One region of the Streptomyces aurantiaciflavus genome, then DNA from elsewhere that is predicted to be linked to it. Evidence: riboswitches for the same ligand, from Rfam matches in the RefSeq annotation. Region 1 holds a riboswitch; each other region holds the start of a gene.

Evidence for each region. A riboswitch is a leader RNA that binds a small molecule or an ion and turns the genes downstream of it on or off. The one in region 1 is predicted to bind cyclic di-AMP.
Region 2: another riboswitch for cyclic di-AMP. It lies ahead of ACPT94_RS38415 (M23 family metallopeptidase); the one in region 1 lies ahead of ACPT94_RS11525 (C40 family peptidase).
Region 3: another riboswitch for cyclic di-AMP. It lies ahead of ACPT94_RS31100 (M23 family metallopeptidase); the one in region 1 lies ahead of ACPT94_RS11525 (C40 family peptidase).
Region 4: another riboswitch for cyclic di-AMP. It lies ahead of ACPT94_RS07905 (transglycosylase family protein); the one in region 1 lies ahead of ACPT94_RS11525 (C40 family peptidase).

Annotation. Positions count from the first base shown of each region.
Region 1 is NZ_JBNCAQ010000008.1:178,587-185,938, reverse strand. Features, by position in the region: gene ACPT94_RS11535 (M23 family metallopeptidase) at 76-1,611, shown strand; gene pcrA (DNA helicase PcrA) at 1,694-4,180, opposite strand; cyclic di-AMP (ydaO/yuaA leader) riboswitch at 4,607-4,767, shown strand; gene ACPT94_RS11525 (C40 family peptidase) at 4,776-5,948, shown strand; gene ACPT94_RS11520 (tellurite resistance/C4-dicarboxylate transporter family protein) at 6,275-7,249, shown strand; gene ACPT94_RS11515 (hypothetical protein) at 7,227-7,352, opposite strand, start outside.
Region 2 is NZ_JBNCAQ010000049.1:47,352-54,703, reverse strand. Features, by position in the region: gene trmB (tRNA (guanosine(46)-N7)-methyltransferase TrmB) at 134-940, shown strand; gene ACPT94_RS38425 (PrsW family intramembrane metalloprotease) at 991-2,448, shown strand; gene ACPT94_RS38420 (aldo/keto reductase) at 2,675-3,619, opposite strand; gene ACPT94_RS38415 (M23 family metallopeptidase) at 3,757-4,785, opposite strand; cyclic di-AMP (ydaO/yuaA leader) riboswitch at 4,795-4,952, opposite strand; tRNA gene ACPT94_RS38410 (tRNA-Met) at 5,310-5,383, opposite strand; gene ACPT94_RS38405 (dihydrofolate reductase family protein) at 5,547-6,674, opposite strand; gene ACPT94_RS38400 (MarR family winged helix-turn-helix transcriptional regulator) at 6,980-7,352, shown strand, end outside.
Region 3 is NZ_JBNCAQ010000031.1:53,413-60,764, reverse strand. Features, by position in the region: gene ACPT94_RS31105 (alpha-galactosidase) at 1-1,622, shown strand, start outside; cyclic di-AMP (ydaO/yuaA leader) riboswitch at 1,929-2,087, shown strand; gene ACPT94_RS31100 (M23 family metallopeptidase) at 2,092-3,090, shown strand; gene ACPT94_RS31095 (hypothetical protein) at 3,345-3,500, shown strand; gene ACPT94_RS31090 (DUF6250 domain-containing protein) at 3,515-4,222, shown strand; gene ACPT94_RS31085 (SGNH/GDSL hydrolase family protein) at 4,369-5,154, shown strand; gene ACPT94_RS31080 (SIMPL domain-containing protein) at 5,304-6,071, shown strand; gene ACPT94_RS31075 (TetR/AcrR family transcriptional regulator) at 6,122-6,742, opposite strand; gene ACPT94_RS31070 (Glu/Leu/Phe/Val dehydrogenase dimerization domain-containing protein) at 6,800-7,352, opposite strand, start outside.
Region 4 is NZ_JBNCAQ010000005.1:283,229-290,580, reverse strand. Features, by position in the region: gene ACPT94_RS07925 (Ppx/GppA phosphatase family protein) at 1-731, opposite strand, end outside; gene ACPT94_RS07920 (DUF501 domain-containing protein) at 849-1,373, opposite strand; gene ACPT94_RS07915 (FtsB family cell division protein) at 1,495-1,971, opposite strand; gene eno (phosphopyruvate hydratase) at 2,091-3,380, opposite strand; gene ACPT94_RS07905 (transglycosylase family protein) at 3,762-4,460, opposite strand; cyclic di-AMP (ydaO/yuaA leader) riboswitch at 4,465-4,631, opposite strand; gene ACPT94_RS07900 (transglycosylase family protein) at 4,837-5,883, opposite strand; gene ACPT94_RS07895 (cytochrome P450 family protein) at 6,097-7,352, opposite strand, start outside.

The DNA of each region.
Region 1 (7,352 bases):
TCGTGCCCGCGTACCGCCGGGTACAGTCGCCGCACTGCTCTGGCAGCCCCTGTTGTCGAGGCGAGAGAGAAGTTGGTGAACGACCGTCACCCGTCGGGGACCCTGACCACCCCGACCTCGGCTTCCGACGCCGAACCGGCGCACTACGCGTCGTACGGCTCCCAGGAAGCCCCGTACGGCGACTCCACCACGTACCCGCCCTACGACTCCGTCAGCCACACCACCGGCCACTTCGCGGCCGACCCCCTCTTCGGCGACCTCCCGGGCGACGGCACGCCGACGGGTGCGTACGGCACCGGGCAGTGGTCCACGGACAGCCATCAGACCCTGAACTACGACCCGTACGCGGCCCAGCACCACGCCGCCTACGACACGGGCGCGTACGACACGACCGCCTGGACCGCGGAGCACCAGCAGCTGTCGGCCATCCCGCAGCAGAACACGGTGACGGACACCAGTGGGCAGTGGGACGCGAGTGCCTGGCTGCAGCCCGACCAGTCCAGCGGCGCCGCCGACCAGACCCAGCAGTGGGAATGGGGCACGCAGGCCTTCGACACCGGGGCCTACGACGCCACGCAGTGGAACTCCGACGGCGGCGACGCCGGCACATCCGGCCCGGACGAGTACGCCCAGCAGCAGACCGAGCTGCCCTTCGACCAGCAGGCCACCGCCACCTTCGAGCAAGTCGTCTTCGACCAGGCCACGTTCGACCAGGCCGGCTACGACGAGCCCGCCGCGTACGAGGAACACTCCGCGGACGAGAGCGAGTCGGCCGACGCCGGTGAGCCGTCCGCCGCCTCCCCGCTCCCCCTCCTCGACGACCAGGAGGAAGCCGCCCCGGCCCCCACCTCGCGCGTGGCCGCCCGCAACGCGAACCGCTCCCGGCGCCGCACGCCCGCCAAGCGCTCCGCGCTGCTGACGGTGGCCGTGCCCTCGGCCTGTGTCATGGGCGTCGCCGGGATCGCCGCCGCCTCCGTCTCCACGCTGACCAGCGACGACAAGGACGTCTCGACCACCGCCTCGGACGCGCAGGCGGTGAAACCGTCCGCGGCCAACAACAAGCTGGACGCCCAGCTGCAGACCCTGACCGCCGAGGCCGACGCCTTCGCCGACCGGGCCAGCCGTACGCAGGAACGTATCGACCTCAAGGCTCAGCAGGAAGCCGAGAGGAAGAAGGCGGCGGCGGAGGCGGCCCGCAAGGAGCGGCTGCGCCCCAAGTACGCCCTCCCGGTCGCCCAGCACGGACTCAGCGCCTACTACGGCCAGGCCGGCATCAACTGGATGTCCACGCACACCGGCATCGACTTCCCGGTCTCCTACGGCACCACGGTGATGGCCGCGACCGACGGCACCGTGCGCACGCAGTGGAACAGCGCCTACGGCAACATGATGATCGTGACGGCGAAGGACGGCACGGAGACCTGGTACTGCCACCTCTCCAGTTACCGCGTCGCCTCCGGCACGACGGTGAAGGCCGGCGACCCGATCGCGTACTCCGGCAACTCCGGCAACTCGACCGGCCCGCACCTGCACTTCGAGGTCCGGCCGGGCGGAGACTCGTCGATCGACCCGCTGCCGTGGCTGCGCAGCCACGGTCTCGACCCGACGTAGACCTCGATCCCTTGACGAGCCCCCGCAGTTGAGCGGGGGCTCGCTTCATGTCATGCGCCCTTCATGGGCCCCCGGCCCGGGCCTACAGTTTCTCCACCGGCGCGTACCGCAGCAGCAGCCGCTTCGGCTTGGTGTCGCCGAAGTCGATCGTCGCCTCCGCGTTGGCGCCCGTGCCCTTCACCGCGACGACCGTGCCGAGCCCGAACTGGTCGTGGGTGACGCGGTCGCCCACGGCCAGCGAGACGACCGGCTTCTCCGAGGTCCGCCGTGTGGCGAAGCCGGACGCGCCGGACGCCGACGAGCGCGAGCGCGAGGAGGACAGCGAGGCCGCCACCCCGGACGCCGGACCGGACGACACGGGCGAGGTCGCCCCCGTCCGCTTCCAGTCGACATGGGTGGCCGGGATCTCCTCCAGGAACCGGGAGGGCGGGTTGTACGACGGCTGCCCCCACGCGCTGCGCATCGCGGACCGCGTCAGATACAGCCGCTCCCGCGCGCGGGTGATGCCGACGTAGGCCAGGCGGCGCTCCTCCTCCAGCTCCTTGGTCTGACCGAGGGAGCGCATGTGCGGGAAGACGCCGTCCTCCATGCCGGTCAGGAACACGACCGGGAACTCGAGGCCCTTGGCGGTGTGGAGGGTCATGAGCGTGATGACGCCCGAGCCGTCCTCCTCCTCGTCGGGGATCTGGTCGGAGTCGGCGACGAGCGCGACCCGCTCCAGGAAGTCGGAGAGCGAACCGGACGTCTCGCCCTCACCGGACTCCTGCTCGAACTCCAGGGCCACGGCGGCGAGTTCCTGGAGGTTCTCGATACGGGTCTCGTCCTGCGGGTCGGTGGAGGCCTGCAGCTCGGCGAGGTAGCCGGTGCGTTCGAGCACCGCCTCCAGGACCGTCGCCGGGCCCGCACCGGACTCGACGATCGTACGGAGCTCCTCCATCAGCACGTTGAACCGCTTCACGGCGTTCGTCGACCGCGCGGCCATGCCGTAGGCCTCGTCCACGCGCTTCAGCGCCTGCGGGAAGCTGATCTTCTCGCGCTGGGAGAGGGCGTCGATCATGGCTTCGGCGCGCTCGCCGATGCCCCGCTTGGGCACGTTGAGGATGCGGCGCAGCGGGACCGAGTCCTCCGGGTTGGCGAGGACACGCAGGTAGGCCAGGACGTCCCGGACCTCCTTGCGCTCGTAGAAGCGGACACCGCCGACGACCTTGTAGGGCAGGCCGACGCGGATGAAGACCTCTTCGAAGACACGGGACTGGGCGTTGGTGCGGTAGAAGACGGCGACATCGCCGGCCTTCCCCTCGCCCGCGTCCGTGAGGCGGTCTATCTCGTCGGCGACGAACTGCGCCTCGTCGTGCTCGGTGTCGGCGACGTATCCGGTGATGCGCGCGCCCGCGCCGGCGTTGGTCCACAGGTTCTTGGGGCGGCGGGACTCGTTGCGCTCGATGACGGCGTTGGCGGCGGACAGGATCGTCTGCGTGGAGCGGTAGTTCTGCTCCAGCAGGATCGTCGTCGCGTCCGGGTAGTCCTCCTCGAACTGGAGGATGTTGCGGATCGTCGCGCCGCGGAAGGCGTAGATCGACTGGTCGGCGTCACCCACGACGCACAGCTCGGCCGGCGGGATGTCGTCCTCGCCGGGCGGTACGTCGACGGGGTGCTCGCTGGTGCCGACGAGCTCGCGGACGAGGGCGTACTGGGCGTGGTTGGTGTCCTGGTACTCGTCGACCAGGACGTGCCGGAAGCGGCGGCGGTAGTGCTCGGCGACGTCGGGGAACGCGCGCAGCAGGTTGACCGTGGTCATGATCAGGTCGTCGAAGTCGAGGGCGTTCGCCTCGCGCAGCCGCGACTGGTAGAGGGCGTAGGCCTGGGCGAGGGTCTTCTCGAAGCCGTCGGTGGCCTGGGCGGCGAAGTCCTCCTCGTCGATCAGCTCGTTCTTGAGGTTGCTGATCTTGGCGCTGAAGGACTTCGGCGGGAAGCGCTTCGGGTCGAGGTCCAGGTCGCGGCAGACCAGGGCCATGAGGCGCTTGCTGTCGGCGGCGTCGTAGATCGAGAACGACGACGTGAAACCGAGCTTCTTGCTCTCGCGCCGCAGGATGCGCACGCACGCGCTGTGGAAGGTCATCACCCACATCGCGTTCGCACGCGGGCCGACGAGCTGCTCGACGCGTTCCTTCATCTCGCCCGCGGCCTTGTTGGTGAAGGTGATCGCGAGGATCTGTCCGGGATGGACATGGCGCTCGGCGAGGAGGTGGGCGATGCGGTGGGTGAGCACGCGCGTCTTGCCGGATCCGGCGCCGGCGACGATGAGCAGGGGGGTGCCGGAGTGGACGACGGCGGCGCGCTGGTTGTCGTTGAGCCCTTCCAGGAGCGCCGCCGCGTCGATCGCCGGGCGCGGGGCGCCGTCGCGGTAGTAGGCGTCCCGATCCGGAGGCACGTCGAACTTCCCGCCGAACAGATCGTCCGGAAGCGGCTCCGGAGCGTGATCGTCCTCGGGCGGCGGCGGGGGCTCCTCCTCGTGGCCACGAGGGGCCTGGAGGTCCGCCAGGAAGCTGTCGTCAAAGAGGCTGCTCATCGCTCTCCGAGTCTAGGGGCCCTCACTGACAACCCGCCGCCGTCCCCAGAACATCCGCGAATTCAGTGGCCGATCAAGAATCCGGCGATCTTGCGGGACCGGGCGCCCTGAGTCCTCGCCCTGCCGAATCAACGCGTCACGGACCGTGACCGGAGGGCTCGGCACGTACTTGCGCTTGGCGCGGTCGGGATTATTCGGTCGACAACCATGAAACCGGTCGGACAGTGCCATTGCGGCATGAAGTGAGCGAATGAGCTCACATCACTCCGGATTGGCGGCGCCGCGTGAAGCCCTGACCCAAGGTCACGAAAATGTATCGGGCATATCACCCATCAACCTTCACAGGGGCCACACCAGTTGGCTACCGTGCCGGGCAGGCCGTACGACCCCCACCGGCGAACCTCGCCGGGCCGCGCGGCCTCCGCCGAGTCCGGCGCGCCCCCTCGCGGCAGCCGGAGCCGGGGACCCACCGAGACCTTGGGGTGAATCGGCCCGACTCCCCTCCGGAGACAAGGCCGTAGGGCAACCCTTCCGAACCACCCGCCCGAACCCGACAGCTAACCCGGTAGGCGGAACATGGAAGGAGTCGCCTCCCTTGGCGTCGCAGCACCGCAAGCCACGCCCCTCGGGTACGCGCGTAGCAGGCATACGCACGCCCGCTCTCGCCACCGCCGCCCTCACCTCGATGGCCCTGCTCTCCCAGACGGCCAACGCCGCGCCCTCCGCGGACGACAAGCCGAGTCTGGAGGAGGTCGAGAAGAAGGTCGACGACCTCTATCGCCAGGCGGAGACGGCGACCGAGAAGTACAACGCCGCCAAGGAGAAGACGACCAAGCAGCGCAAGCGCGTCGACTCCCTCCTCGACAACGTCGCGCAGCGCGCCCAGAAGCTCAACGAAGCACGGGAGCGGCTCGGTTCCTTCGCCGCCGCCCAGTACCGCACCGGTGCCTCCGCGCCCGACACGGCGACCTTCCTGCTCGCGGACTCCCCGCAGGACTACTTCGACCAGACCCAGCTGATGGGGCGCCTGACCGAACGCCAGAAGGGCGCGGTCGACGACTACTTCACCGAGCAGTCGGAGACGATGAAGAAGCGTCAGGAGGCCACGAAGAGCCTCGAGACGCTCACCGACTCGCAGAACGACCTGAAGACCGCCAAGGCCACCGTCCAGAAGAAGCTCAGCACCGCACGCACGCTGCTGTCGCAGCTGACGGCGGAGGAGAAGGCGCGGCTCGCCGCGATCGAGAAGCAGAAGCAGGAGGAGGCCGCCCGCAAGGCGGCGGAACTGGCGGAACAGCAGGCGGCCGAGGCGGCGGCCGCGCAGCAGGAGAGCAGCACCTCCTCGAGCTCGGACACGTCCTCGTCGTCGTCGCCGTCCTCGTCCGCTCCCGCCGCGGACGCCTCGTACACCACGAAGGCCGAGAAGGCGCTCGCCTTCGCCCGCGCGCAGATCGGCAAGCCGTACGTCTGGGGCGCCACCGGTCCCGAGTCCTACGACTGCTCCGGCCTCACCCAGGCCGCCTGGAAGGCCGCCGGCGTCACCCTCCCGCGCACCACCTACGACCAGGTGAACGCCGGTACCACCGTCCCCCTCGCCAACGCCCTCCCGGGTGACCTGATCTTCTTCTACGACGACGTCACCCACGTCGGCATCTACATCGGCAACGGCATGATGATCCACGCCCCGAAGCCGGGCGCGTACGTGCGCGAGGAGTCGGTGTACTACGACGGCGAGTCGTCGATCCACAGCGTGGTGCGCCCGGCCTGAGGGCAGCCGGTGCCCGGCGGTCGTCGCCGGGGGCGTCGCCGGGCGGTCGTCGCGTGCCTGTGAGTGGGGGCACGCGCGCGTGAGCGGGTGGCTCCAGTGCGTCAGGGAGCGCGGCGCCCCGTCCGCGCGCCCCTCACCTCCGCCCGGCGCCCGCACTGCGCGACCGGCGCCCCTGGAGCCCCCTCTCCGCGCCGGCGCACTCCGCCCCACCCCGTCTGACACCCCTCACCCCACGCCGTCTCCGCTGTCCTGTGCCCGCGCGTAATTCCTCGTCCCCGCGCGCGTGCCCCCTCGCAAGCCGTCCCGTGCTGCTTAGCATCGGCCGCATGCCCGGCTCTTCCCCCTTTCGCTCCTGGTGGGCGCGGCGTACGCCGGCGGCCGGGGCCGTTGTGCTGGCAAGCGGCATCCTGTCGGTCGGTCTGGATCTGGCGGGGTACGCGGTGCTGTCCCGGATCGCACTGGCGACGGCGGGCGCCGTCTGGGTGGCGCTGGCAGTGGGCTTCGTCGTACGGCTTCTGGGCGAGCGCGAGCGGTGGCGGGCGGAGGCAGGTGCGCCGGAGGCGCTCACGGCCGTCGCGGCGACCACCGTGCTCGGCACGCGGTTCTCCGCGCTCGGACGGCAGCAGCTCGCCGAGTCGCTGCTGGCGCTCGCGGCGGTGCTGTGGCCCGTGCTGCTGGTGAACGTCATGCGGCGTTGGAGGCGGCGCATGTCCGGGGCGGTGTTCCTGTGTTGTGTGGCCACACAGGGGCTGGCCGTACTCGGTGCGACTCTTGCCCGGGCCGAGGAAGCGGCCTGGCTCGCGCACACCGCGCTCGTGCTGTTCTGGCTCGGCCTGGTGCTGTACGGCTTCGCGCTGGCCCGTTTCGACCTGCGGCAGGTGGCCGGGGGCGCCGGGGACCACTGGGTGGCGGGCGGCGCGCTCGCCATCTCGGCGCTGGCGGGGTCGAGGCTCCTCACGGCCGACGACGGCGGCCTGTACCTGTGGAACGAGGACGACACCAGCGCGCTGCGCACGATGACCGTGGGGCTGCTGATTCTGGACCTGAGCTGGTACGCCGTACTGCTCGTGGCCGAGGCGCGGTGGCCGCGGGCGCGCTACGACACGCGGCGCTGGGCGACGGTGTTCGCGATGGGGATGACGGCGGCGGGGACGCTGTCCGTCGCCGCCGCCGTCGGCGTCCCGTGGCTGGAGTGGCCCGGGCGGGTGCTGCTGTGGATCGCGGTGGCGGCGTGGACGGCCGTCGCCGCGGGATCGGTCGCGGCGGCCCGCGCGGCCGTCAGGTCCAGAGGACCGCGATGAAGACGTTGGCCACGGTCAGCAGCCCGACCAGACCGAACAGGGGCTTGTCCACCTTCTCGTCGTCGCGCTTCACGTAGACCAGGCCGAGGATCACGATCAGCAG
Region 2 (7,352 bases), on a different contig from region 1:
ACCCCGGCGGGGACTCCGTCCCCTGCACCTGGTCCACCGACGACGGCGGTCCCAGCTCCGCGCGCCTGGCCTCGTCCGGCTCCAGTGCACCCCTCCAGGGCCCCCACCCGCCCAGCGTAAAATCGAGCCCACTGTGTCTGATTCTGTGAACACTCCCGAAGCCCCCCGACCCGCCCCCGGCGAGTCCCTCCGGCATGTCCGTGGCAAAGGGGAGCCGCGGTTTCCCGATGGGCCCAAGGCTGATCCTGCCGGGTCTCACTTCGAGCGGCGGATTCGGAGTTTCCAGCCGCGGCGCAGCCGGGTGACCGCGGGGCAGGCCGATGCGTTGCAGCGGCTGTGGCCGAAGTGGGGGCTCGACATCGATGGGCGGCATGTCGATCTCGCCGAGTTGTTCGGCAACGACCGGCCCGTCGTCCTGGAGATCGGGTTCGGGATGGGGGAGGCCACCGCGCGGATGGCCGCCGCCGATCCCGGCACCAACGTCCTCGCGGTCGACGTGCACACGCCCGGCCAGGGGAACCTGCTCAACCTCGCCGACCGCGACGGACTCACCAACATCCGTGTCGGCAACGGCGACGCCATCATTCTGCTGCGCGAGATGCTGGACCCCGACTCCCTCGACGGGCTGCGCGTCTACTTCCCCGACCCCTGGCCGAAGAAGCGGCACCACAAGCGCCGCCTGATCCAGCCGGAGTTCCTCAGCCTCGCCGCGACCCGTCTGAAGCCGGGCGCGCTGGTGCACTGCGCGACCGACTGGGAGCCGTACGCGGAGCAGATGCTGGAGGTGCTCACCGCGCACCCCGACTTCGAGAACACGCAGGCGGACGGCGGTTTCGCGCCCCGGCCCGAGTTCCGGCCGCTGACCCGTTTCGAGGGGCAGGGGCTGGACAAGGGTCATGTGGTGAACGATCTGCTCTTCCGCCGCGTACAGCACGGCTGACCGAACCGACCCCCTCCACCACCGTCCTCTCCCTCGTTAGGGTCGATGCCGTGGCCATCAGTCCCCCGTACCCACCGCACCCGCCGCAGCCGCCCCGGCCGGGCGGCACACCCGAGGGAGGTGTGCTCCGGCACGCGCACTGGTGGCAGCACAGGTGGGTCCGTTACGGCGCGCTGATCACCCTGCTGGCGCTCTCCGGACTCGTCATTCTGGCGCTGGTGCGGGAACAGACCGGCACGCAGGGGTTCCTGGTCGGGCTCGGGCTCGCCGTCTTCCCCGTACCGCTGCTCGTCGCCGCCTTCCGGTGGCTCGACCGGGTCGAGCCCGGCCCCTGGCGGAACCTGCTGTTCGCGTTCGCCTGGGGCGCCTGCGCGGCGGCGCTGATCGCGATCGTCGCCAACAGCTTCGCCACGAGATGGATCGCCACGGCGACCGCCGACCCCGCAGGCGCGGACACCCTGGGCTCCACCGTCATAGCGCCGGTCGTCGAGGAGTCCGCGAAAGCCGCGGCCGTCCTGCTCGTCTTCCTCTTCCGCAGGCGGGACTTCACCGGAATCGTCGACGGAGTCGTCATAGCCGGGATCACCGCGACCGGCTTCGCGTTCACCGAGAACATCCTCTACCTCGGCACCGCCTTCGGCACCGACCAGCTCACCGGCGACAGCGGCATCGCCTCCGTCACCGCCGCGACCTTCTTCGTGCGCATCATCATGTCCCCGTTCGCGCACCCCCTGTTCACGGTCCTGACCGGCATCGGCTTCGGCATCGCCGCGCTCTCCGGGGACCGTCAGCGCGTACGACGCGTCCTGCTCCCGCTGACCGGCCTGCTCCTCGCGATGGCCATGCACGCCCTCTGGAACGGCTCGTCGGTCCTCGGCGAGTGGGGCTTCTTCGCGGTGTACGGGGCGTTCATGGTGCCCGCGTTCGCGGTGCTGACCTGGCTGGTGGTGTGGACGCGCCAGCGCGAACTGGGCACCGTGCGCGAGGAACTGCCCGCCTACGCCGCCGCGGGCTGGCTCACCCCGGCGGAGCCGTACGCGCTCGGCTCGATGCGAGCCCGGCGGCTGGCCCGCGACTACGCCCGCCGGCACCTGGGCAAGCCGGCCGCGCGGGAGGTGGCGCAGTACGAGGCCTACGCGACCTCGCTCGCGTTCCTGCGGCACCGGGGACGCCTCGGCCGCGCCGGTGCCGACTTCGTCGTACGGGAACGCGAGTTGCTGAACGAGCTGTGGCGGCGCAAGGACATCGCGCGCCCCGCGCTGGACCACGCGGCCCGGATGACGGCACCCCCGGTACCGGTGGCCGCACCGCCCTGGCCGGTCTACGGGGTGTACGGGCAGGGGTACGGGCTCGGGTACGCCCACGGGTACGGACACGGGTATCCGGCGGGGGCGCAGTTGTATCCGCAGCCGTATCCGTATGCGCAGCCGCAGCCGCAGGCACAGCCGCAGCCCGGGTACGCGGGGTACGGGTACAGTCCGCATCCCAACCACCCGTCCAACTCTTAGGGCACCGGCTGGACCCGAAGGGCCCCGAAGGGCCGGGCCCCTAAGAGCACCAAAGCATCACGGGCCCCTAGTGGGTCAAAGGACCACTAGGAGCCCGTAGGGGCCCCAGGGACCACTAAGGGCCCGCGGGGGCCCAAGGGCCACTAGGCCCCGCAGGGAGCCGAAGGACCACTAAGGACCATAGAGAGCCCAAGGCCCCCCGCCCCCCCACCCCCTACGGACCGCGTTACGCCGACGCCTGCGTCAGCCGTGTGGTCTCCGCCTCCGTCAGGTTCAGCTCGGCCACCGCCAGCAGTGCCGGCAGTTGCTCCACGGTGCGTGCGGAGGCGATCGGGGCGGCGATCGTCGGCTGGGCCGCGAGCCAGGCCAGCGCGACCGTGGCGATCTCGCTGTCGTGGGCCCGGGCGACCTCGTCCAGGGCGGCGAGGACCTTCTGGCCCCGCTCGGTCTCCAGGTGTTTCGCAGCGCCCTCGGCCCGTGCGCTGTCCACGGTCGTGCCGGGCCGGTACTTGCCGGTGAGGAAGCCGGACGCCAGCGAGAAGTACGGCACGGCGGCGAGCCCCGAGGCGGCGGCGACGTCCTGGAGTTCGCCTTCGTACGTGTCGCGGGAGACCAGGTTGTAGTGCGGCTGGAGGGCCACGTACCGGGCGAGGCCCTCGCGGTCGGAGAAGTCCAGGGAGGCCCGCAGGCGTTCGGGCGAGATGTTGGAGGCGGCGATGTGCCGGACCTTGCCGGCCTTCACCAGGTCGTCGAGGGCGCCGATGATCTCCTCGACGGGCACTTCGGGCTTGTCGAAGTGGGTGTAGTAGAGGTCGATGTGGTCGGTGCCGAGGCGGCGCAGGGAGGCGTCGGCAGCGGCCTTGATGTTGGTGGCGCTCAGCCCCTGGAAGTCGGGGTGCTGGCTGACCTTCGTGGCGATCACGACGTCGTCGCGGTTGCCGCGCGCCTTCACCCACTTGCCGATCAGGGTCTCGGACTCGCCGCCGCTGTTGCCGTCGACCCAGGCCGAGTAGGAGTCGGCGGTGTCGACGAAGTTGCCGCCGGCGGCCGTGTAGGCGTCGAGGACGGCGAAGGTGGCCGTCTCGTCGGCGGTCCAGCCGAAGACGTTGCCGCCGAGGGCGAGCGGGAAGACCTCGAGGTCGGAGGAACCGAGCTTGCGCAGAGAAGTCATGCTCTGCGTCAACGCCTTGGCCGGAGGCGCGCATTCCGCGTCTCCGGCCAAGGGTTCGCAAACATCCGGGAAATGTCCGGGGAGAACGCGGGAGACCTCACCGACCCCCGGGAACCTCCGGAAACTCCCCGGAAGACTCAGGGGTTCACGCCGTGCTCCCGCAGCCAGGCTCCCGGGTCGATGCCGGAGCTGCTGCCGCCGGGGTGGACCTCCAGGTGGAGGTGGGCGCCGGTGACGTTGCCGGTGGCGCCGACTCGGCCGATGACCTCACCGGTGGAGACCTTCTGGCCGACGCTGACGCTGATGGAGGACTGGTGGGCGAACCAGATCTCGGTGCCGTCGTCGAGGGTGAGCACGGTCTTGTACCCGTACGACCCGTCCCAGCCTGCGGAGGTGATGGTGCCGCTGTGCACGGCCTTGATCAGGGTGCCGGTGGGGGCGGCGAAGTCGAGGCCGGTGTGGTACCCGGAGGACCAGTAGGCGCCGGCCTGGCCGAAGGTCGAGGTGATGGTGTACGAGGAGGTCGGCAGCGTGTACTGCTTGGCGAGCTCGGCGAGGCGCTCGGCCTCGGCCTTCTTCGCGGCCTCTTCGGCGGCCTTCTTCTTCGCGGCGGCGGCCTTGGCCTCCGCCTCCTGCTTGGCCTTGGCTGCCGCGTCGGCCTCCGCCTTGGCCGCGGCGGCCTTGGCGGCGGCCAGGGCCTTGGCCTCGATCTGGCTCTGCTGCGACTCGGCCTGCGCCATGATCCGGCTGCGCAGCGCCTCGCCGGCGTCGGCGGCGCTCTCCGTGCTGTCGTCCGTGGCGACGGAGGTGCCGAAGGTGCTGAGGGCGGGCGCCGTCTCCTCGGGGGTGTCCTCGTCCGAGATCAGGGAACCCACGGAGGGGAGGTCCGGCATGGAGATGGAGACCGGCGGCTTGCCGGTGTTGGCGCTGGCCATGCCCGCGCCGCCGACGGCGGCTATGACGCCTACGCCGAGGACGGTGGAGCTGCGGGCGAGTCCGCCGCGCTGCTTGGACTTGGCGACGCGGTGCCGGCCGCGAACCGGGCGAATGGACTCCTCGGTGGGGTTCCACTCCTCCCAGGGGCCCTCGTCGGTGCGGTAGCTGCCGTAGCCGAAGGTCTGGCTGGGCGCGCTGGGGGCTTCTGGGGCAGGCCGGTTGGACGCCACGCGGGCGTACTCCTTTCCTTCCGTCGCCTACCGGGTTAGCTGACGGGTTCGGAGCGGGAAGGTCTCCTACGCGCGTATACCGGCCGTTGTTACACGGCGGCTTCCGCGTGATTCACCCCAAGGTGGTGGTTCCCCGGTTCCCTTACGGGATTCGGCGCGTGCGCACGGAGCCGCCTCTTGTGACGGCTGGGACGACCGCGCTGCGTTATCGAACGTTAATAGACCCGGGCCCGGGATTCCAAGCCGTTCCGCTTGATCAACAACATTTTTGGCCTGGACTTTTGTCCCACGTCCGGTGAAAAACGGGCGAGTTGACCTTCGCTAGGAGATACCTCAGGGGCGCATCAGGGGTCACACGGGTTTTGATGGTGACTCAGATGTTATGCGGACGGCGCTCACCCGGTCACCGGCCGTGATGATGATCAAGGGTGAAGACATGCGGGGAAGTACGGGGAAGTACGGGGAAGTGGATGAACGCACCGAGGGCCGGAACCCTGATTCGGGTTCCGGCCCTCGGCCTTGAGTAGCGGGGACAGGATTTGAACCTGCGACCTCTGGGTTATGAGCCCAGCGAGCTACCGAGCTGCTCCACCCCGCGTCGGTATGACACCAGTGTACGCCATGCGTGGGACACGAAGCACAACGGTTGATTCATGGGCTGTCCGACCAGCTCATGAGGGAGTCCCCGACCAGCTCACAAGGGAGTCCCGACCGGCTCCGAGGGGACACCGACCGGATCACAGGGGTCCCCCCCGGGGGGCTCACAACAGGTGGCTGTTGGGTGCCTTGGCCTGCTCCTCGTAGTCCGGGAGTACGACGACGTCCACGCCCGCCGCCGTCAGCAGCCCGGTGCCGTCGGCCGCGTGGACGAAGGTGTCCGGCTCCCGCCAGGCCGTCACGACCCGGCGGACACCCGCGTCGAGGATGAGGCGGGCGCAGGGCGCCGGGCGGGAGGAGCGCCGGGTGCAGGGTTCCAGGCTGGTGAAGACGGTGGCGGTGGGCAGTCGGGGGTCGGCGGGGTCGATCTTCGCGAGAGCCGCCTCCTCGGCGTGGACGACGGGGTCGCCGGCCTCCCGGGAGTGGCCGCGGGCCAGCTCCGTCCCGTCGGCGGCCACCACCACCGCGCCCACGCTGAACGCGGTCCGCGAGGGCGGGCAGGCGGCCGCCAGCTCGCAGGCGAGGGCCAGCCAGTGCCGGTCGGCGGCGGCGGGGAGCGGGCCGGTGCCGGGTGCGGTGGGCTCGTAGCGCATGAGGACGACGTCCTCGATGCGGCGCGTCTCGACGAGCCGCAGCCGTCCGCCCTGGTAGCCGCCCGGACCGAAGAGCCGGGGCGCGTTCGGCTCGCCGACGAACAGGGGGGCCAGGACGAGCTGGAGTTCGTCGGCGAGGCCCTCCTGCAGGAGCTGGGTGTGGATGGTGCCGCCGCCCTCGACCATGAGCCGCCGTACGCCCCGGACGTCGTAAAGGTGTTCGAGGAGTCGTCGCCAGTCGAGGCCGGGGCCCAGGGGGACGACGTCGGCGGCGATGCCGAGTGCGCGGGCGCGTTCGGCGCCCCTGTCGGTCGTGTACACGACCTTCTCGCCGCCCGTGTGCCAGAACTTCGCCGCCGGGTCCAGCTCGCCGGAGCCGCTGACCGTGACCTTGAGGGGGTACTCCGGCTTGCCCGCGGCCAGGCGGGCCGCCCGGCGGTCGGGCGAGTTGACCAGGAGCCGGGGGTTGTCGGCGCGGATGGTGCCGGCGCCGACCAGGATCGCGTCGACGGAGGCGCGCACCTCGTCGACCCGGTCGAAGTCGGCGGGGCTGGAGAGCAGCAGGCGGTCGGGGCCGGTGTCGTCGAGGTAGCCGTCGAGGGAGACGGCGGCGGACAGCAGGACGTACGGGTACGGCATCGGCGCGGTCTCCCGGGCTGGTTCTGGCGGCGGACTGGGTCTGGCGGCGGGTTGGGCGTGACAGCGGGCTGAGTCTGTCGGTGGTCGGGGCCGGCGGGTCGGGGCTGGAAGCGGGTCGGGTCTGTCGGCGGTCGGGTCTGTCGGCGGTCGGGGCTGACGGGTCGGGTCTGGCAGCGGTTGGGGCCGGCGGTGGGCCAGGGTCGGCGGCGGCTCGGCCGGGTGGCCTTTCTCCGTGGAACCTGGCCGAGCGGTATCCGGCCGGGACAGCTCTTGGTTCAAGTTTGAAACAAACCTACACTGGTGGCATGACGACCCGCTGGCTCACCCCCGAGGAGCAACGCGCCTGGCGCGCGTACGTCGCCGGATACCTCCTCCTGGAGGACGCCATCGACCGGCAGCTCCAGCAGGAGGCCGGCATGCCTCACCTCTATTACTCCATCCTCGCCACCCTCTCCGAGAGGCCGGAGCGACGGCTGCGCATGACCGACCTCGCGGAGCGGCTGAAGATCACCCGCAGCAGGCTGACGTATGCGGTGACCCGCCTCGAGAAGGACGGGCTGTTGCGGCGCGAGGAGTGCCGCTGGGACAAGCGCGGGAGCGTCGCGGTCCTGACCGACGAGGGCATGACGGTCCTGGAGCGCGTGGCGCCCGGCCATGTCGAGACGGTCCGCGCCTTCC
Region 3 (7,352 bases), on a different contig from region 1:
GGACCCTGCCCGACCGCGAGGACTGGCGCCTGTCCCAGCTGCACGGCCGCTGGGCCGCCGAGTCCCGCCTCACCCGGGCCCCCCTCACCTACGGTGAGAAGGTCATCGGCAGCCGCCGCGGCCACACCGGCCACCAGCACCTGCCCTGGGTCGCCCTGGACACCGACGCGACCGAGGAGCACGGCGAGGTCTACGGCTGCGCCCTCGGCTGGTCGGGCTCCTGGCGGATCGCCGTGGCCCAACTCCCCGACGCGCGCGTGCAGATCACCGGCGGCGCCGGGTACGACGACTCGGGTCTGCTGCGGCTGGCGGTGGGGGAGTCCTTCACCACGCCCGTCTTCGCCGGACTGTGGACCGACGGCGGCTTCGGCGGCGCGAGCCGCGCCTGGCACGCCTACCAGCGCGCGCACGTGATCCCGGACGCGGAACGGGACCGGCCGGTGCTGTTCAACTCCTGGGAGGCCACCTACTTCGACATCTCCGAGGAGCAGCAGGCGACCCTCGCCCGGCGCGCCGCGGCCATCGGCGTCGAGCTGTTCGTGGTCGACGACGGCTGGTTCGGGGCGCGCACCGGCGATCACGCCGGGCTCGGCGACTGGCGGCCCAACCCCGACCGCTTCCCCAACGGCCTCAAGCCGCTCGCCGACCAGGTGCACGAGCTCGGCATGCAGTTCGGCATCTGGGTGGAGCCCGAGATGGTCAACCCGGACAGCGACCTGTACCGGGCGCACCCCGACTGGGTGCAGTTCCAGCCGGGACGAAAGCGGACGGAATTCCGCAATCAGCTCGTACTCAACCTCGCGCGCGAGGACGTCCAGGAGTACCTGTGGGAGCAGCTCCACACGCTCCTGTCCAGCGCGCCCATCGACTACGTCAAGTGGGACTTCAACCGCTGCTTCACCGACGCCGGCTGGCCCGACGACTCCTACGCCCAGCGGCTCTGGGTCGACCATGTGCGCGCCCTGTACGCGCTGCTGGACCGGCTGCGGGCGGCCCACCCGGGCGTGGCCTTCGAGTCCTGCTCGGGCGGTGGCGGGCGGATCGACCTCGGGGTCATGAGCCGCACCGACCAGGTGTGGACCTCCGACAACACCGACCCGCTGGACCGGCTCGCCATCCAGCACGGCTTCAGCCAGATCCACCCCGCACGGGTCATGGCCGCCTGGGTCACCGACAGCCCCAACACCCAGCTCAACGGGCGGGTCAGCTCGCTGCGCTTCCGGTTCGTCAGCGCCATGGCGGGGGTGCTCGGCGTCGGCGGCGACCTCGCCGAGTGGACCGAGGAGGAACTCGACGAGGCCGGGCGCTGGGTGGAGCTCTACAAGGAGATCCGGCCCCTGGTGCAGCACGGCGACCTCTACCGGCTGCGGGCCCCGGAGGGCGGGCTCAGCGCGGTGCAGTACGTGCGCGGGGACGAGGCCGTCGTCCTCGCCTGGCTCCAGGCGCAGCGGTACGGCGAGCCGGTTCCGGCGCTGCGGCTGCGCGGCCTCGACCCGACGGCATCGTACGAATGCCTCGAAACGGGCGAAGCGTACCGGGGGGCGGTGCTGTTGCACCACGGGTTGCGCACCGGACTGCGGGGCGACCTTGATGCGGCGGTTATCCGTCTGCGTCGCATCTGAGGTTTCTGTCCGAATTGGATCCTTCATTCCAACTCGCTCCGGAATAAAGGATCCTGGAGGGCTGTCACGTGAGGAGCGTCATATTCGTGACCGTGCGTCGCCCGTCATGTTCACGTAATTATGGCGCTTTTCAAGGGCGTTCCATGGAAAGCGGCCCTTTTGATGCACGGAGCGTGACGGGGAATTCTCGCAGCGGATCAAGAGAAAGGCGTGAACAGCGCAACCTCTGCTTGTCCCTGTGCGTCTAGGTCGCTTACGTTCCACTCCACTCCGGACGGACGCCCAATCCTGCCGCCGCCCGGAGCCCGCACACACTCACCCGTGCACGGCAGGAGCGGGGGACCCACAGGCAGAACCGCCTGTTCCGGTCTCCGGAACAGGCTTGGGGTAAAGCCGTGCCTCGGTACGGCCGGACATCTCCAGTCCGCACCCGACAGCTCACCTCGCAGGCGCCGGAGAGGAATTCGCCATGCCCGCGAAGGGTAAGCACCGCCGTCCGAAGCCCCAGCGCTTCACCCGCTCCATCGCCGCCGCCGGAACCGGCGGCGCCGCGCTCGCACTCCCGCTCATCGGGGCCACCGGCGCCCATGCCGCGCCGGCCCAGTCGGCGGCCGCCCAGTCGATTTCCTCGGTTTCCTCGGTTTCCTCGGTTTCGGAAAAGGCCGTTCAGGCCGTCCCGGTCGCGCAGAAGTCCGCCGCCGAGTCGAAGTCCGCCGCGAGCGCCACGACCTACACGGTGCGGGCCGGCGACTACCTCTCGAAGATCGCCGACGAGCAGCACGTCAGCGGTGGTTGGCAGCGGCTCTACGAGGACAACCGTGAGGCCGTCGGCGGCAACCCGTCGCTCATCCACCCCGGCCTCAAGCTCTCGATCGGCAAGAAGGCCACGGCCGGCGCCACCAAGTCGCCGTCCGCTTCGACCGGTTCGTCCTCCTCCTCGAAGTCCTCGCAGTCGTCGAAGTCCTCGAAGTCGTCGGACTCCTCCAAGTCCTCGGCCTCACAGTCCTCCGCGTCGAAGACGTCGACCACCGAGGCCGCCGAGCTCACCGGCAACGCCACCGGTTACGTCCAGCCCGTGGCCGGCGCCACCGTCGGCACCCCGTACCACATGTCCGGCAGCATGTGGTCCAGCGGTTACCACACCGGCGTCGACTTCGTCGTCCCGACCGGCACCTCGCTCAAGGCGGTCGGCGCGGGCACGGTCGTCTCCGCGGGCTGGGGCGGCGCGTACGGCAACCAGGTCGTCATCAGGCTCGCCGACGGCTACTACGCGCAGTACGGCCACCTGTCCCAGCTCTCGGTCTCGGCCGGCCAGACCGTCTCCGCGGGTCAGCAGGTCGGCCTGTCCGGCGCGACCGGCAACGTGACCGGCCCGCACCTGCACTTCGAGATCCGCACCACGCCGAACTACGGCTCGGACGTCGACCCGGTCGCCTACCTCCGCGCCCGCGGCGTCCCGGTCGGCTGACCTCCCGCACGACCACCTGCCTGACACGCACACCGAAGGCCGGATCCCGATCCACGGGTCCGGCCTTCGGCGTGCGCGGCACCCGTCGGGCCGGTGTGCGGGTGCCGACCGCCATGGTCGGCTTCGCTTTTTCATGATCGTTTCATTGCGGTCCTGTGGCAGGTCGCCCCCGGGCGTCGACAGCCGGGCCGGAGTCGGGACACAGTGATCTCCGTCAGGTGCAAGCGCTTTCTGACGCTCTGTGGAGGTCCCGAGTGAACCCCGTCCGACGCCGAAGAGCCGTCGCCGTCACCGCTGCCGCCCTGCCGGCCGGGCTCTGCTCCCCGCCCGGGGGCCAGGCGGCCGAGCGCTACGCGGGCACCGAGACCCGCCGTGTCCCGCAGCCCTCCCTCATCACCCCCGCCCACTGAAGGAGCCGCATCCCATGACGACCACGCGCAGAGCCTTCGGCGCCCTGGCCGCCGGCGCCGCCCTGTCCGCCCTCGCCCCCACCGCGAGCGCCTCGCCCCGCCACCGCCGCCTCGTCGCCCACGACGACTTCCGCCACGGCCTCGGCAAGTGGGCCGTGGAACTGGAGAACGGCGGCACCGTCACCGCCTCCCGCGGGACGCTGGAGGTCGACGTGCCCGCCGGCGCGACCATCTGGTTCAAGCAGCGCCTCGAAGGGCCGTACGTCCTCGAGTACACCGCGACCCCGGTCTCCGCGGGCGGCGTCAACGACCGCGTCTCCGACCTCAACAACTTCTGGAACGCCGTCGACGTCCGCTCCCCGGACGACCTCTTCGCCACCCCGCGCGGCGGGGCGCTGGCGGAGTACGACCACCTGAAGACGTACTACGTCGGCTACGGCGCCAACACCAACACCACCACCCGGCTGCGCCGCTACGTCGGCCAGGCGGGGGTGCGGCCCCTGATTCTCGACTACACCGAGCCGCTGCTCGTGGCGAACGAGCCGAACCGTGTGCGGATCGTCTCCGACGGCTCCACCGTCCGGTGGTGGAACAACGGGCGGCTCGTCTTCGACTACACCGACCCGGAGCCCTACACCAGCGGGCACTTCGCGTTCCGCACCACCTGGAGCCACTTCCGGATCAGCGGCTTCCGGGTGTGGTCGCTGCGTCGACGTGGCTGACGGGGTGCCTTATTCCCTGATTGGCAAACTCTTTAGGAGTGGCTTATCTCACCGCACGTCAACCCCTGCCTACGGTCGCGTAGGTCACATTCGAAGGAGGATCATGCACTCCTGTGGCAGACGATTCGAAGAGTGACAACAGATCAGTGATCGGGTCGTACGTGGCGGTGGGGGACAGCTTCACCGAGGGCGTGGGCGACCCCGGCCCCGACGGGGCGTTCGTCGGCTGGGCCGACCGGTTCGCGGTACTGCTCGCGGACCGGCGGCCCGAGGGCGACTTCCAGTACACCAACCTGGCGGTGCGCGGAAAGCTGCTCGACCAGATCATGGCGGACCAACTGCCGAAGGCGGTGGAGCGCGCGCCCGACCTGGTCTCCTTCTGCGCGGGCGGCAACGACATCCTCCGCCCCGGCACCGACCCCGACGAGGTCGCCGAGCGCTTCGAGCGGGCCATCGCCGCGCTGACCTCCGCCGCCGGCACCGTCATGGTGACGACCGGCTTCGACACCCGTGGCGTGCCCGTGCTGAAGCACCTGCGCGGCAAGATCGCCACCTACAACGGGCACGTCCGTGCCATCGCCGACCGGTACGGCTGCCCGGTCCTCGACCTGTGGTCCCTGAAGTCGGTGCAGGACCGCAGGGCCTGGGACGACGACCGGCTCCACCTCTCTCCGGAGGGCCACACGCGCGTGGCGCTGCGCGCCGGACAGGTCCTCGGCCTCGACGTCCCGGCCGACCCGGAGCAGCCCTGGCCGCCGCTCCCGCCGCGCGGCACCCTCGATGTCCGGCGCGACGATGTGCACTGGGCGCGCGAGTACCTGGTGCCGTGGATCGGGCGCCGGCTGCGCGGGGAGTCCTCGGGCGACCATGTGACGGCCAAGGGCACGCTGTCGCCCGACGACATCAAGATGCGGATCGCGTCGGTGGCGTGAGCCGCGCCGGTGCGCGGCCGGCCGTCCACGTCGGACGGCCGGCCGCTCCACCAGTGAGGTGAGCACCCGGGAGTGGTGCGGCCGCGCGGCCCGGTCCGGCTGCTGGGATGACCGCACATCGTCCCCCGGCGCCGAAGGAACGCTCCCGCATGCCCCGTCCGCCCATGTCCCGCCCTCGCAAGCCGGTCACCGCCGCCGTCGTGACCCTGCTCGCCCTCGGTCTCCCGGCCGTCGCCGCCCCGGTGGCAACCGCCCTGCCGGCCCGGCCCGTCGCCGCGCTGCCGGCCGCGCCCAGCCCGGCCACCCTCACGGTGACCGGCGAGGGCAGCGCGAGCGCCGACCCCGACCTCGCGATCGTCGGCGCCGGCGTCGAAACCATCGCCCCGACCCCGGGGACGGCCCTGGACGCGCAGACCAGGGCGGCCGACGCGCTGCTGGGGGCCGTCCGCGCGCAGGGCGTCGCCGACCGGGACATCCGTACCGAGAACGTCTCCCTCATGCCCGTCCACGACTCCAGCGACGGCACCTCCCGTCTGAAGGGCTATCAGGCCGCGCAGTCCTTCGTCGTGCAGGTCCGTGAGGTGACGAGGACCGGCGCCGTGCTCCAGGCGATCGCCGAGGCCACCGGTGAGGCGGGCCGCATCACCTCCGTCGCCTTCGACGTGTCCGACCCGGCACCGCTTCAGGACCGCGCCCGCCGGGCCGCGCACGACGACGCCCACGCCAAGGCCGAGCAGTACGCCCGCCTCAGCGGCCACCGCCTCGGCCGGCTCGTCTCCCTCAGCGAGGACGCCGTCGGCCACCCGCGCCCCGTACCGCAGACCGCGGAGGCGGCCGGCCTCGGCGCGGGAGTGCCCGTGGCGCCGGGCATGATCCGCGCGACGGCGACGGTCACGGCGGTGTACGAGCTGGAGTGAGGAGAGGAGGGGGGCGAGGAAGCCGGGCCGACAGGGCCCCTCCGGGCCCCTCAGCGCTCCTGGGCGCTCAACGTCCCGGTGCCCGGCCCGAGTTCCCGGGCCAGTGCCTCGTCCACCCACTCCTGCGCCCGGGCCCGGGACACCGCACCCGCGTAGGACGTCAGCTGCACGGCGAGCCCGTCGAGCAGGGCCGTCAGACGCAGAGCGGTGCCGGACGGGTCGGGGCAGCGGAACTCGCCCGCGGCCACGCCCTCGGCGATCACCTCGGCGAGGGCCGCCTTCCACTGCCGGTCGAGGTCCCGGGCCACTTCCCGCAGGGCGGGCTCGCGCAGCGACACCGCCCAGCCCTCGATCCACAGCCGCCAGCCCTTGGCCTGGCCCGTGGGCGCGTACCAGCGCACGGCCGAGCGCAGCCGGCGCAGTGCGGTCGTACGGCGGCCGAGCAGCTTGCGCAGATGCGCCAGGTCGTCCTCGGCCGCGTACGCGAACGCGGCGGCGACCAGCTTCTCCTTGGTCTCGAAGTGATAGAGCACCAGCGCGTTGCTCACGCCGAGCGCCGCGGCCACGTCGGCGATCCTGACCGCCGCCACGCCCCGCGCCTCGATCTGCTCGATGGCGGCCCGCAGCAGCTCCTCGCGCCGCTCGGCCACACTCAACCGGACCCTCGCCACGCCGTCACCCTACACACCAGGCCCCTCGCGCAGGGGCCGCGACCTGCGCGGACGCCCTCACCGCCGGCGGCCGAACCGCTCCGCGATCACCGCCAGGCGCCGGGCGGCGACCGCGTGCGCGGCGGCCCGGGGCGTCGCCCCGTCGGCCTCCGCCCGCTCCAGCACCAGCTCGACCAGCGCCCGCATCGAGCGGCGCGTGTACGCGAACGCCTCGTCCGCGTCCGCGCCGATGTCACCGAAGAGCGTCCACCACCACCAGGCGTTCGTCCCCGAGTTCACGACGACGTCCGGCAGCACCCGCACCCCGCGCGCGTGCAGCAGTTCCTCCGCCTCGGGCAGGACGGGCATGTTGGCCGCCTCGGCGATCCAGCGGGCGCCGATCCGCTGCTGCTCGTCCACCCCGATCGCGTACGACACGGCCGCCGGCACCAGCACCTCCGCCTCCGCGGACAGCCAGGCGTCACCCGGCAGTTCACGGTCGTCGGCGCGCAGCGCGGAGCGGTCGACGGTGCCGTGGGCGTCCCGCGCGGCCAGCAGCGCCTCCACGTCCAGGCCGGCCGGGTTGGCGATCGTGCCCTTGACGTCGGCGACGGCCACGACCGACAGCCCC
Region 4 (7,352 bases), on a different contig from region 1:
ATCCGGGAGTGGTGGATCCTCGCGGAGTCGTACTCGTCCAGGCCCAGCGCGAACGCCGCGACCGTGGTGACCGACCCGGCCAGGCCCACCAGCGTGTGCGCCTCGCGCAGCGGGACCGTCTGCTCGGCGAGGTCCAGCGCGGCCTCTATGTCGGCGCGCATCGCGGCGATCTGCTCCGCGGCCGGCGGGTCGGTGATCCTGCCGTCCACGACCAGGTGCCGCTCGGTCATCCGTACACACCCGACGTCGACCGAGCGCGCCGCGCGGACGTGGTCGTCGCCGACGACGAACTCCGTGGAGCCACCGCCGATGTCCACCACCAGGAACGGGCGCTGCAGGTCGTCCCGCCCCGTCAGCTCCTTCGTCGCTCCCGTGAACGAGAACTCGGCCTCCTGATCACCGGAGATCACCTCGGGTTCCACACCCAGGATGTCCAGCACCCCGCGCACGAACTCGTCCCGGTTCTCGGCGTCCCGGGAGGCGGAGGTGGCGACGAAGCGCAGACGCTCCGCGCCGTGCTCCTTGATGACGGCCGCGTACTCCCGGCAGGCGGCGAAGGTCCGCTCCAGCGCCTCGGGGGCGAGACGGCCGGTGCGGTCGACGCCCTGGCCGAGACGGACGATGGTCATACGGCGGTCCAGGTCGACCAGTTCACCGGTGGCCGGATCCGCGTCGGCGACGAGGAGGCGGATGGAGTTGGTACCGCAGTCGATGGCGGCGACGCGGGTCATGGCAGTTCCTTGTCGTCTGGGGTCGTCTGAGTCGTCTGAGCCGTCTGAGTCATCGAGGACGGCGTGGCCGGTCGGGGGCGCCGGGGGCGCGGCCCCGGGGCGGGACTGTCCCTGCGGTCACTTCTCCGCTGCGGGAGCGACGCAGCTCCCCTTGCGCCACCACTCCGGCAGCATCCCGAGCGCCTCGTCCCCCAGCGGATTCACGCCCGGGCCGGCGGCCAGGGAGTGCGCCACGAGTACGTGCAGGCACTTCACCCGGTCCGGCATGCCGCCCGCGCTCGGGAAGCCCTTCAGCTCCTCGATCTCGTCCCGCCGCCGGATGTAGTCCTCGTGGGCGGCGCGGTAGGCGGCGGCCAGCTCCGGGTCGGTCTCCAGGCGGGCCGTCATCTCCTTCATCACGCCGTTCGCCTCGAGGGTGCCGATCGCGGAGTTCGCCTTCGGGCACGTCAGGTAGTACAGCGTCGGGAAGGGCGTGCCGTCGGGGAGGCGGGGGGCCGTCTCCACGACGTCCGGCCGGCCGCACGGGCAGCGGTGCGCGATCGCGCGCAGACCGCGCGGCGGGCGCCCGAGCTGCTGCTGGAAGGCCTCGACGTCCGCGTCGGTGGGCTCGGTGCGCGGGGTGGTCGGCGGGGGGGTGTCCATGCGTGTCTTTCTCTTGGGCTGTCGCTCTTTGGCTGTCGCTCTTGGGCTGTCGCTCTTGGGCTGTCGCTCTTGGGCTGTCGCTCTTTGGCTGTCGCTCTTGGGCTGTCGGGCTGGGGCGGTCTCACCGGTCGGAGGCGTCGGACTTGTCGACGCCGTCCCAGACGTTGGAGTACCAGGGGCGGTCGGCGGCCCCCAGGTCGGTGCGGGCCTGCTTCGCCGCGTCCGGGTCGATGACGACGAAGCCCGTCTCCCCCGGCATCACATAGTGCAGCCGCTGCCGGATCTGCTGCTCGGCGTACGCGTCGTCCTGCCAGCGTGCCTTGAGGTCGCGCAGTTGTTCCACCCGCTCCTTGGCCTGCTCCCGCTCGCGCTCCAGATCGGCGATCTCGGCACGCTGGGAGACGTACTGGCGCATGGGGTAGGCCAGGGCCACGATCAGCGAGCACAGGACGAGCGCGAGGAGGGCCGCCCGGCCGGTGAGGCGGGAGCGGCGGGCCTGGCGCCGGGTCTGGGAGCGATAGACGCGGGCCGCCGTCTGTTCGCCGAGCAACCGGATCCTGGTCGCGGTGGAGAAACGGTCCCGGTCCTTCGCGGCCACTGTCCCCCGCCTCCCGTCTCACACGTGCGTACGTCCCCGGACACGGTACGGGACCGAGTACGGGGACGTACGTACGACTGGCTGAGGCCTGGCCCGCCAGGGGCCGGCCCTTGCTGTGCCTACTGGTCCGCGAAGCGGAACCGGGGGAAGGCCGAACGGCCCGCGTACACCGCGGCGTCGTCGAGGATCTCCTCGATGCGCAGCAGCTGGTTGTACTTGGCGACGCGCTCGGAGCGGGCCGGGGCGCCGGTCTTGATCTGGCCGCAGTTGGTGGCGACGGCCAGGTCGGCGATGGTGACGTCCTCGGTCTCGCCGGAGCGGTGGGACATCATGCACTTGAAGCCGCTGCGCTGGGCGAGCTCGACGGCGTCCAGGGTCTCGGTGAGCGAACCGATCTGGTTCACCTTCACCAGCAGGGCGTTGGCGGCGCCCTCCTCGATACCGCGGGCCAGGCGCTCGGGGTTGGTGACGAACAGGTCGTCGCCGACGAGCTGGACCTTGTCACCGAGCTTGGCGGTGATGGTCTTCCAGCCCTCCCAGTCGTCCTCGAACAGCGGGTCCTCGATGGAGACGAGCGGGTACGCCTCGACGAGCTCGGCGTAGTACTCGGTCATCTCGGCGGCGGAGCGCTCCTTGCCCTCGAAGGTGTAGGAGCCGTCCTTGTAGAACTCGGACGCGGCGACGTCGAGGGCGAGGGCGATCTGCTCGCCGGGGGTGTAGCCGGCCTCCTTGACGGCCTCGAGGATGAGGTCGAGGGCCTCGCGGTTGGAGCCGAGGTTCGGGGCGAAGCCGCCCTCGTCGCCGAGGCCGGTGGACAGGCCCTTGTTCTTCAGGACCTTCTTGAGGGTGTGGTAGACCTCGGTGCCCCAGCGCAGGGCCTCGGAGAAGGACTCCGCGCCGATCGGGGCGATCATGAACTCCTGGATGTCCACGTTGGAGTCGGCGTGCGAGCCGCCGTTCAGGATGTTCATCATCGGCACCGGCAGCAGGTGCGCGTTCGGGCCGCCCAGGTAGCGGAAGAGCGGCAGGTCGCTGGCCTCGGAGGCGGCGTGGGCGACGGCGAGGGAGACGCCGAGGATGGCGTTGGCGCCGAGGGAGCCCTTGTTGTCGGTGGCGTCCAGGTCGAACATCGCCTGGTCGATCAGGCGCTGCTCGGTGGCGTCGTAGCCGACCAGCTCCGGGCCGATCTGCTCGATGACGGCGAGGACGGCCTTCTCGACGCCCTTGCCCTGGTAACGGTTGGGGTCGCCGTCGCGGAGCTCGATGGCCTCGAAGGCACCGGTGGAGGCGCCGGACGGGACGGCGGCACGACCCGTGCTGCCGTCGTCGAGGCCGACCTCGACCTCGACCGTGGGGTTGCCTCGGGAGTCCAGGATTTCCCGGGCTACGACGACGTCGATGGACGGCACGAGCATCTCCTTCTTGGGATGTGACGCTGGTAGTGCGGGGCACGTGTGGGCCGTGATGAGCCCTTGCTGAGCCTTGCGACTAGAGCCTAACCGTCCCGGGGCCGTCGGCAGCCGACCGACCGTCCCGTGGACAGACTGACGGTACACATTGTTCCCGGTCGGAACAAAGGGGGCCGGGGAAACTCCGGGAACTGAAGGGCGACTCCGGGAACGCGAGGTGAACCGCGGGACACGGGCGGGCAAGGAAAAACCCCGCCCCGGTGCGTACGGGGGAACACGCACCGGGGCGGGGAGCCCGTGAGGGCGGGGGGCACCCTCACGAGGCCTTCAGTGTGCGGGCCTCGGTTGTGAGGGGGCTGTGACTTGGGTAAGAGCCGCCTCTTACTTCAGGTGCAGCTGCTGGCCCGGGTAGATGAGGTCGGCGTCCTCGACGATGTCCTTGTTCAGCTGGAAGAGCTTCTCCCAGCCGCCCTTGACGTTCTGCTCCGCGGCGATGGAGCTGAGGGTGTCGCCCTTGACGACCTTGTACTCGCCGTCGCCCTTCTTGACCTTCTTGCCGGTCGGGGTGGTGACCGTCTTCTGGGTCTTCCGGGTCTCGGTGGCCGGGCGCTCGGCGGAGCGGGAGGCGCTGCGCTCCTCGGTCGAACGGGTGTTGGCGCCCGACGAGCCGGAGCCGGAACCGCTGTCGGCGGAGCCGCCGTTGTACCCGGCGCTGGACAGGCCCTTGCCGCAGACCGGCCAGGCACCCTTGCCCTGGCTCGCGAGGACCTTCTCGGCGACGGCGATCTGCTGCGCCTTGGAGGCCTTGTCGGCGGTGGAGGCGTACTGCGTGCCGCCGTACGCGGCCCAGGTGGAGGCGGAGAACTGCAGACCGCCGTAGTAACCGTTGCCGGTGTTGATGGACCAGTTGCCGCCGGACTCGCACTGGGCGACGGCGTCCCACTCGGAGGCCGTGGCGGCGGAGGCGCTGCCGGCCGCCATCAGCGGGGCGGCGACGGCGGCGGTGGTGACACCGGCGACGGCGATGGCGCGAGTGGCCTTGGACGGACGACGGTGCTTGCCCTTGCCGGAAAACAGCATGGATCGATCCCCTCACCGACGCCTGCGAGGTGAGCTGTCGGGTTCGGGCCGGTTGAGTTGCCCGGCCACTCCTCCGTGGGAGGTGTGGCTTCACCCCTAGCCGCGGCCGTCAACTGCCCGGTGCGGCACTTACCTTGGGTCCCCCGCTCCTGCCTGCGGCGCTTGACGCGACGACTGTTCCCGGGCGGCCGCTGGCAGGATTCGGCGTTGCGACAGCCGGGGCTCGGGTTGCCGAGCGCTCATGACCGTAGACACGCGATCGGCGGAATTTCAAAGACGATCAGCGCTTCTGAGACTCATCCCACACTTTCACCAAACCGGACATTCGGGTGCGAAGTGTGACGTGAACTCCCCCCGTTTTCTCGGGATTTAGGCCCTATTCGACCCCGGTCACAAGAGTCTGACCGGGAGCGATGTCGCTCGGGTCGGCGCCGATGACGTCCTTGTTCTCGGCGTAGAGGGCGCGCCATCCGCCGTCGAGGTCAAGGGAGTCGGCGATGGAGGCGAGGGAGTCGCCCGCCCGGACGGTGTAGGTGCCGGCCGTGCCGCCGAGGGTGCTCGCGGCGTGACGGCCGGAGGAGGCGGCGGACTTGTCGTCGGTCGCGCTCTCGTCGGCGGTGCCGCCGCGGTGACGGCCGGAGCCGGTCGCGTCGGCCGCGGTGTCGGCCGCACCGGTGTCGACGAGGCTCCAAGAACCGGCACTCTGCCCCGAGTTGTCCGAGTCGTCCGTTTCGCGGGTGCCCGTGGACGAACTGTCGCCCGCCGGTGAACCGCTCGCGTCGGCGCCGGTGGACGGGCCGGACGCGGCGGAGCCGCCCGGCGTGGAGGAGGTGGAAGACGAAGGGGATGAAGGGGACGAGGAGGGCGAATTCGTGGAATCCGGTGAGGAGTCGGCGGACGGGTCGGTGGAGGTGTCGCCGGAATCCTTCGAGGAGCCGGAGGAGTCCGAGGAGCCGGACGAGCCCTTCGACAGGTCGGACAAGCCGGACGTTATGGAGGAGTCGGACGAGTCGCCCGCCACGCCCGTGTCCAGGTCCAGCGAGCCGGACTCCTTGCTGAGCCCGGACGTCAGCCCGCAGGTGCCCCACGCGCCGACGCCCTGGTCGGCGAGGAGCTTCTGGGCGACGGAGATCTGCTGGTTGCGGCTGGCCAGGTCGGGGCGCGAGGCGTAGTCGAGGCCGCCGTACTTCTCCCAGTCCTCCTGGGTCAGGGACAGGCCGCCGTACTCACCGCCGCCCTTGTCAGCGCTCCAGGAGCCGCCGGTCTCGCACTCCGCGACCTTGTCCCACACCGTGCCGTCGGCGGCGCTCGCGCCGGAGGCGCCGAGCAGCGGGATGGCGATGGCGGAACCGGTCACCCCGGCCGCGACGAGGAGGGCCGGGGCCTGGCGGGGGCGACGGTGACGACCGTTCCCGGAGAGCATGCGGGCGCCTTTCTCGAGACAGCAGTGCCCGCGCGGCGACCGAAGCGGGGTCGCCGCGCTGACGAGTGAACGTATCGGCAGACGATCACTTGTCACAAGTTAATGCCGCGCAGATCACGTGAAGATCACAGAGTTGAGGAACGGTCACCTTTGCTTCGCCGTACGGCCACATCACGGCGGGTCAGCGGACGGGTGCGAAAGGTGGGCCCCGGTTCAGCGTGGTTCAGCCGGTGCTACGGGGGTGAACTCCACGGGCAGGGTGCGCAGTCCGCGCATGATGAGGCCGCCGCGCCATCGCAGGTCGGCCGGGTCGGCGGCGAGCCGGAGGTCGGGGAGACGGGTGAGGAGGGTGGCGAGGGCGGTCTGGCCCTCCAGGCGGGCGAGCGGGGCGCCGAGGCAGTAGTGGATGCCGTGGCCGTAGCCGAGGTGCTGGTTGTCGCGGCGGGAGAGGTCGAGGACGTCGGGGTCGGTGAAGCGTGCCGGGTCGCGGTCCGCGGCCGCGAGGACGACGAGGACGGGGTCGCCGGGGGCGATGTCCTGGCCGCCGAGGGTGAGGGGGCGGGTGGCGAAGCGCCAGGTGGCGAGTTCCACGGGGCCGTCGTAGCGCAGGAGTTCCTCGACGCCGGTTTCGAGGAGGGCGCGGTCGCCGGAGTTCAGGGAGTCCTGGAGCCGGTGCCGCTGCTCGGGGTGGGTGAGGAGGGCGTAGGTGCCGTTGCCGATGAGGTTGACGGTCGTCTCGAAGCCGGCGAACAGGAGGATGAAGGCCATGGCGGCGGCCTCGTTCTCGGTGAGGTGCTCGCCGTGGTCGGAGGCGCGGATGAGGCCCGAGATGAGGTCCTCGCCGGGCGTGGGCTCGGCGGACAGGGCCTCGCGCTTGCGGTGGATGAGTTCGGCGAGATAGCCGCGCATCTTCTTCACCGACCGCGCGACACCACCGCGCGGGCCTCCCCCGTGCCGGATCATCATGCCCGCCCAGTCCCGGAAGTCGTCCTGGTCCTCGCGGGGAACGCCGAGGAGGTCGCAGATGGCGTAGATGGGGAGGGGGAACGCGAAGTCGTGGATGAGGTCGGCGGTGCCCTGCGGGGCGAACCGGTCGATGAGGTGGTCGGTGAGCTCCTGCACGCGGGGCGCGAACTCGGCGACACGGCGAGGTGTGAACGCCTTGCTGACGAGGCGTCGCAGGCGAGTGTGGTCCGGCGGGTCGATGTTCAGCAGGTGCGTCATCAGCTCGGCCTTGCGCTCACCGGGGATGCCGGTCTTGCCCTTCGCGTGCGCGGGCTCGTCGTGATGCGCGGGGTTCTTGCTGAGCCGCTGGTCGGCGAGGGCCTGCTTGGCGTCGGCGTACCGCGTGACCAGCCAGGCCTCCACTCCGCTGGGCAGGCGCGTCCTGTGCACAGGCGCGTGCTCGCGGAGCCAGGCGTAGGCGGGGTAGGGGTTGGTGGCGAATTCCCAGGTGAAGAGTTCCGGGG